DNA from 2 places in the Microbacterium sp. GXF6406 genome. Region 2 is predicted to be linked to the other one. Evidence: riboswitches for the same ligand, from Rfam matches in the RefSeq annotation. Region 2 holds a riboswitch; the other holds the start of a gene.
What was found. A riboswitch is a leader RNA that binds a small molecule or an ion and turns the genes downstream of it on or off. The one in region 2 is predicted to bind FMN.

Region 1: linked by a shared signal. The riboswitch ahead of ribD (bifunctional diaminohydroxyphosphoribosylaminopyrimidine deaminase/5-amino-6-(5-phosphoribosylamino)uracil reductase RibD) and the one ahead of pnuC (nicotinamide riboside transporter PnuC) in region 2 are both predicted to bind FMN.

What each region holds. Positions count from the first base shown of each region.
Region 1 covers NZ_JBSJZH010000003.1:57,758-61,353, forward strand. Annotated here, with positions in the region: gene mfd (transcription-repair coupling factor) at 1-572, opposite strand, end outside; gene ACWAUG_RS03250 (TetR/AcrR family transcriptional regulator) at 707-1,327, shown strand; FMN riboswitch at 1,446-1,590, shown strand; gene ribD (bifunctional diaminohydroxyphosphoribosylaminopyrimidine deaminase/5-amino-6-(5-phosphoribosylamino)uracil reductase RibD) at 1,642-2,664, shown strand; gene ACWAUG_RS03260 (riboflavin synthase) at 2,664-3,293, shown strand; gene ribA (GTP cyclohydrolase II) at 3,290-3,596, shown strand, end outside.
Region 2 covers NZ_JBSJZH010000008.1:81,680-85,275, reverse strand. Annotated here, with positions in the region: gene ACWAUG_RS06770 (SDR family NAD(P)-dependent oxidoreductase) at 1-123, shown strand, start outside; gene ACWAUG_RS06765 (DUF808 family protein) at 162-1,082, shown strand; FMN riboswitch at 1,135-1,263, shown strand; gene pnuC (nicotinamide riboside transporter PnuC) at 1,330-2,040, shown strand; gene ACWAUG_RS06755 (hypothetical protein) at 2,095-3,126, opposite strand; gene ACWAUG_RS06750 (TetR/AcrR family transcriptional regulator) at 3,225-3,596, shown strand, end outside.

The DNA.
Region 1 (3,596 bases), on a different contig from region 2:
GGGAAGACATCGAGGATGCCGCCGCGCACCGCGAACTCGCCGCGGCGCGAGACCATGTCGACGCGGGTGTAGGCGCGTTCGACGAGCTGCTCGACAGCCTCGTCGAGTTCGAGTCCGCGGCCGCCGTGCGCGAGGGCCAGCGGCGCGGCGTCACCGAGATTCGCCGCGATCGGCTGCAGTGCCGCGCGCACAGAGGCGACGACGATCAGCGGGCGTTCCCGGGTCCAGGTGGTGATGCGGCGGAGCGTGTCGAGGCGGCGCCCGACGGTGTCGGGGCTCGGGCTCAGCCGCTCGTGCGGCAGAGTCTCCCAGGCGGGGAAGTCGAGGATCTCGGCTTCGGGGGTGAGCGACCCCAGCGCCGCGGCCAACGATTCGGCCCGGCGACCGGTCGGGGCGATGACGAGGAGGGCTGCCGGATGCCCGGACGCCGCCCTCTTGGAGAGCAGCCCCGCGAGCACCGGAGCGTCGAGTCCGTCGACGAGTCCGAGATCGGCGTCGGTGTGCGCCCAGGTGAGGGCGTCGCGGTACAGGGTGGCCTCTTCCAAGGCGCGCAGAATCCCGGGAACAGTCACCCGTCGAGTCTACTGCGCACCCCCGACGTCGAACCTGGGGCTTCGCCTGCGATCTTCACCCCGACGCCTGCACCAGAACCCCTCGAAATCCGTCGAGACCAGGAGTATGCTCGGCGGCATACCCAGGAGGACAGATGGTGGATGCCGTCGTGAACGCCCCGTCGCGCGCTGTGCGCACGGATCGGGTCGCCGCGCGCCGCCGCGAACTGGCCGCCGCCGCACTCGAGACGATCGCCGACCGCGGGTTCGTGAACACCGGTCTGCGCGACATCGCCGCGCACACGGGCCTCTCCCTCGGCATCCTGCACTACTACTTCGACGACAAGGACGACCTGATCGGCCAGGCCGTGTGGCAGTCGAAGGTCGAGTGCGCGCACCGCTACGATGCCGTCGTAGCGACCTCGCTCACGAGCGCGGAGCTCGCGGAGGGCTTCGGCGCCGAGCTCGCCGCCACGCTGGTCGCCGATTGCGCCGAGCACCGCCTCTGGTACGACCTGCGCAACCAGGCACTGTTCCAGAACGGCTTCCGCGACACGATCATCGCGATCGACGGGCTGCTCACCGACATGGTGTGGAGCGTCGTCGCCCGCTACGCCGAGCTGTCCGGCAGCACACCGCAGGTGCGGCCGGCCGAGGCCTATGCGATGTTCGACGGCTTCTTCCGCAATTCTCTGATCGCCCATCTGCGGGATGTCCCGGACGCCCCCGAGAACCTGCGCATCGGAGCCGTCCGCATGCTGCACAGCACGCTCTGAGAGCGGGCGGCAGCATGGGCAGGGCCGTCGAGCATCGCTGCACTGATCGGCGATTTTCCGGGATGCGGAGATGACGCGGAATGAAATCCGCGAAACGGCGTTGACTACACTGGGCATCAACGTGCTCCGGGGTCGGTGGGAATCCGAACCGGCGGTGACAGTCCGCGAGCGCTTCGGTCTTCCGAGGCGCCGATCCGGTGGAATTCCGGGACCGACGGTGATGCGAGAGCGATCTCGCTAGTCCGGATGGGAGGCAGCACGATGCGCGTGAGCGTGCCGTCTGCGAACCCCGGATTCAGAGCGAAGGACGACGGATGGCAGTGACAGAGGCAGAAAGCAGCGCGATGACGCGCGCGCTCGAGCTCGCCCGCCGCGGTCCCCGCGGCCTCAACCCACAGGTGGGCGCGGTTATCCTCTCCCCCGCGGGCGAGGTGATCGCCGAGGGATGGCATCAGGGGTCGGGCACCGCGCACGCCGAGGTCGATGCGCTATCGAAGCTTCCGGTGGGCGCCGCGCGCGGAGCGACGGCCGTCGTGACGCTCGAGCCGTGCAACCACACCGGCCGCACCGGCCCCTGTGCACTGGCGCTCATCGACGCCGGCGTCAGCCGCGTGGTCTTCGCCCTCGACGACCCGGGAGCCGCCTCGGGCGGCGGAGCCGAGCGCTTGCGCAGCGCCGGCATCGAGGTCGTCTCCGGCGAGCAGGCGGATGCCGCGACCGCCGTCATCGCTGATTGGCTCGCCGTCCAGCGGCTCGGCCGCCCGCACGTCACCGTGAAGTGGGCGCAGAGCCTCGACGGCCGCGCCGCTGCCGATGACGGCACGAGTCAGTGGATCACCGGGCCCGACGCCCGCGCCGATGTGCACCGCCGCCGTGCCGCGGCGGATGCGATCGTCATCGGCACCGGAACCCTTCTCGCCGATGACCCCGCGCTCACCGCGCGCGATGGCGATGCCCTCTTTCCGGATCAGCCGGTACCCGTCGTGATCGGGTCGCGCGAGACACCGCCGGATGCCGCGGTGCACCGTCATCCTCACGAGCCGCTGTTCTTCGACACCCATGATCTGCACGCCGTGATGGATGATCTGCGCGGCCGCGGCATCCAGCGAGTCTTCATCGAGGGCGGTCCGACTCTCGCGAGCGCCGTCATCGCCGCCGGCCTCGCCGACAGTGTGCTCGCCTACATCGCCCCCGTTCTTCTCGGCGGGTCGCGTCTCGCGCTCGGCGAGATCGGCGTCGCATCGATCGATGCCGCCCGTCGACTGACGATCGACGAATGGGTTCCGCTCGGCGACGATCTGCTCGCCATCGCCCACCCGGCAGAAGGAGTTCGCTGATGTTCACCGGAATCATCGAGGAGATCGGCGTGATCACCGCGATCGTTCCCTCCGGCGATGGCTGGCGCCTCACGGTGCGCGCACCGAAGGCCGTTCAGGATGCGGTGCACGGCGAATCCATCGCCGTCTCCGGCGTCTGCCTCACCGTCATCGCCTCGACCGCCGAGACGTTCGACGCGGATGTCATGCAGCAGACCCTCGATGTGTCGGCGCTCGCCGCGGCATCCGTGGGCACGGTCGTCAACATCGAGAAGGCGATGCCCGTCGGCGCCCGCCTCGGCGGGCACATCGTGCAGGGCCACGTCGACGGCATCGGCGAGGTCGCCGAGGTTCGTCCCGGCGCCGAATGGAGCGTGCTGCGCATCGCGATCCCCGCAGATCTGGCGCCCCTCGTCGTCGACAAGGGCTCCATCTCGATCGACGGCACATCGCTCACGGTCAGCGCCGTCTCCCCTGCCGATTCCGACATCCACTGGCTCGAGGTCTCGCTCATCCCGGAGACCCTATCCGCGACCACGCTCGGCCATCGCCGAGTCGGCGACCGCGTCAACCTCGAAACCGATATTCTTGCCCGTCACGTCGAACGCCTGCTGGCGTTCCGGGCTGCACCGGAAGGAGGCTCGCGATGAGCCTTGCCACCATCGAAGAAGCCCTCGAGTCCCTGCGCGCCGGTCGCCCGGTGCTCGTGGCCGACGATGAGAACCGCGAGAACGAGGGCGATGTCATCCTCTCCGCCGAGCTCGCCACCCCGGAGTGGGTGGCCTGGACGGTCCGATGGTCCTCCGGTTTCATCTGCGCGCCGATGCCCGCCGACCTCGCCGACAGCCTGAACCTGCCGCCCATGGTCGAGGCGAACGAGGATGCCCGTTCCACGGCGTACACGATCAGCGTCGACGCCGCTGAGGGAGTCACCACCGGCATCAGCGCCGCGG
Region 2 (3,596 bases):
CCCTGGACGGTGAAGCTGTCGATGGCGCTGCGCGGCATCCTGCCCACGCGCGCCTGGGACGTCGTCGCCGACCGCGTCTTCCACGTGTACTCCTCGATGGATGAGTTCACCGGACGCCAGTAGTCTTGCTTCCCTGAACTCTCCGCCCCTGAGGAGGACGCATGTCCGTTGGTCTGCTCGCCGTCGTCGACGACATCCTCAGCGCAGCGCTGAAGGCCTCCGCGAAATCCGCCGGCGTCGTGATCGACGACGCCGCCGTCACCCCGCAATACGTGCAGGGCATCTCCCCCGCCCGAGAGCTGCCGGTCGTGGGCAAGATCACACTCGGATCACTCGTCAACAAGTTCGTCATCATCATCCCGATCGCGCTGCTGCTGACCGCCTTCGCCCCCTGGGTGCTGCCGTTCCTGCTGATCATCGGCGGAACCTACCTCTGCTTCGAGGGCGCCGAGAAGGTGCTCGAGTGGTTCGGCCTGCACCACGGGCATGAGGAGGGCGGCGCGCGCAACGAGAACAAGCTCGTCTTCGGCGCGATCCGCACCGATCTGATCCTGTCGACCGAGATCATGCTCATCTCGCTGTCGAACCTCGACAAGGGGCTCAGCATGGGCCAGACGCTCGCCGTGCTCGCCGTCATCGCCCTGCTCATGACCTTCATCGTCTACGGCGCCGTCGCGCTGCTCGTGAAGATCGACGACATCGGCCTGAAGATGGCGAAGAACGAATCGAAGCGGGTCAGGCACACCGGCGCCCGGATCGTTCGCTCGATGCCCGCGGTGTTCCGTGTGATCAGCGTCGTCGGCACCGTCGCGATGCTCTGGGTCGGAGGGCACCTGCTGCTCGCGAACCTCGGCGAGGTCGGGCTGGTGCTCTTCAGCGACATGCTGCACGGCGTCCACGATGCGCTGGCCCCCGCCGGCGCCGTCATCGCCTGGATCGGCGAGACGATCGTCTCCGCGATCGCCGGGCTCGCGGTCGGGCTCGTCGTGGTCGGTGTCGTGCTGCTCATCGGACGGATGATCGGCAAGCGCCCGAGCTTCACCGAGGGCGGCGAGTCCCCCGCGAAGGTCGCGGCCCACTGAGCCGACGCGGCGGAGCCCACGGGCTGCAGGAGTAGCATTGCCCGTGAACACACACGTGCTCCGGGGTCGGTGAAATTCCGAACCGGCGGTCATAGTCCGCGACCCGAGGCCCTCACGGGCCGAGGTTGAACCGGTGGAACTCCGGTACCGACAGTCACAGTCTGGATGGGAGAAGCACGAGTGACCCGTGCGCGGCGACGCGCATGGCGTCCTCTTCCCTCGGCAGCTACGACCGAGAGGAGAGAACTTGGAATTCCTGCGTTTCATCGTCGACGCCTTCAATTCGCACTGGGTGCTCCCGGGCGGGCAGAGCCTGCTGATCCGCGAGGTGGTCGGCAACGTCTTCGGCCTGCTGAGCGCGCTCGGCGGCATGCGCCGGAAGGTGTGGGCGTGGCCGGTGGGCATCATCGGCAACCTTCTGCTGTTGACGGTGTTCCTCGGCACGATCCTGAACCCCGATCATTCGCTGCCGAACCTGCTCGGCCAGGCGGGGCGTCAGGTGATGTTCATCGCTGTCGCTGTTTACGGCTGGCGGCGGTGGCGTCAGGCGCGCGATGACAGCGGGCAGGTGAGTCCGCGGTGGGCGCCGAACGGTGCCCGGATCGGCCTGGTCGTCGTGCTGGTGGCGGGGACGGTCGCCCTCACTCCCCTGTTCCGAGTGCTCGGCTCATACGAGCCGGTGTGGGCGGATGCTTGGACCTTCGTCGGTTCGCTGCTGGCGACGTACGGCATGGCGAAGGGCTGGACGGAGTTCTGGCTGATCTGGATCGCGGTCGATGTCGTCGGCGTGCCGCTGCTGTTCAGCGCCGGCTACTACGCGACCGGTTTCATGTACGTCTTCTACGGCGTGTTCACGGCGATCGGTTTCGTCGTGTGGTGGCGGGCGCAGGCGGGCACCAAGCCGACGATCGACACGATCATGCCGGATCCTCGGATTTCTTCGTCAGACGAACGATGAGTCGGATGCCGCGGCTGCGCGCCGCGGCATCCGACTCATCAGGCGACCGCTGTCTCAGGCTGCGACAACCGGTTCAGCCGCGTCCGCTTCGATGACGGCGGCGGTTGATTTTGCGCGTCGGATCGCGGGGCCGGCGAACCAGAGGGCGAGACCGGCGATCACCCAGATGGAGAGGGTGAGCGCGGCCGCTCCCCCACCCGCCCCGCCGAAGTAGGCGAGCGAGCGCACGAGGGTTCCGGCTGCTCCCGGGGGAAGGAGCTGTCCGATCAGGCCGACGCCGGCCGGCAGCCACTGGGCACCGGTGGAGATGCCGGCGAACGGGTTGCCGACGAACATCATGAGCATGGCGGCGATCGTGAAGCCCTTGCCGCCGAAGCATTCGAAGAGTCCGGCGAGGGGCAGGGCGAGGGCGGCGATGCCGAGGGCGACGCCGGCGGCGACGGGCACGATGGCGCTGGTGGCGATGCTGCCGAACATGAGGGCGAGGACGCCGGCGACGATGAGTCCGCCGACGGCGGAGAAGCCGAGCAGGCCGCTGAGGATCCAGCCGCGACGGCCGGGGAGCAGTGAGCGGAAGGCGACGGCGGGGACGATGCCGCCGAAGACGAGCGGGAAGGCGAGGCCGCCGATGCCGACGCCGCTGGGGTCGGCATCGGGCAGCGGCACGACGTCGGTGACCTGGGCCTCGACGCCGAGGTTCGCGGCGATCGCCGTTCCGGTGGCGGAGATCGTGGCCGAGACTGCGGTCGATCCGGCGCTGGCGGTCAGCACCTGCATCCCAGAGGCGTCGATGACGAAGCCGCCGGTGACCTCGCGCTCCTCGATGGCCCGGGCGAGGTCGTCGGCCGAGTCGTAGGAGGCGAGATCGAAGGCGTCGGGGGCTTCGGCTGTGAGGGTCTGCTCGATGGTGTCGGTCGTCTGCTGCTCGGCGACGATGCCGAGCGCGACGTCGCGGGCGCCGGAGTGCAGCGACGGGAGGATGAACAGCGACAGCAGTCCGATGAGGATGGCCGAGAGCCCGATGATGAGCCCGCCCCAGAGGAAGCCGGGGTGGAGGCGGGGTTTCGGTGCGCTCGTGTCGGACATCGCGTGGACCCTTCACAGTGGAGGACTTTCCTCCACTTACTATGCGGATGATTTTCCTCCGGTTTAAGATGGTTGTCAACCCGAGACGAGGAGAACGCGTGCGAGCAGATGCCCTGCGGCGACGAGAGACGATCGTGACGACGGCCCGCAAGCTGTTCGCCGAACACGGCGACGGGCTCGCCCTCGAGACGATCGCCGCGCACAGCGGTGTCGGCATCGCGACCCTCTACCGAAACTTCCCCTCCCGGGAGGAACTCGCCCACGCCGTAGCCATCGACATCGTCGACGAGATCTGCCGAGCGGTGGATGCTGCGCACGATGCCCGCGCGGCCGATGCCGCCACAGCCTGGTCCGCCCTGGTGCACGCCCTCGTCGAGATGGACCTCGGCGCCCTCACAGATGCCGTCGGGTCATCGCAGGGCGATGCGGCAGAGTTGCGCACGATTCAGAGCCGTGCCGTCAGCGCACTC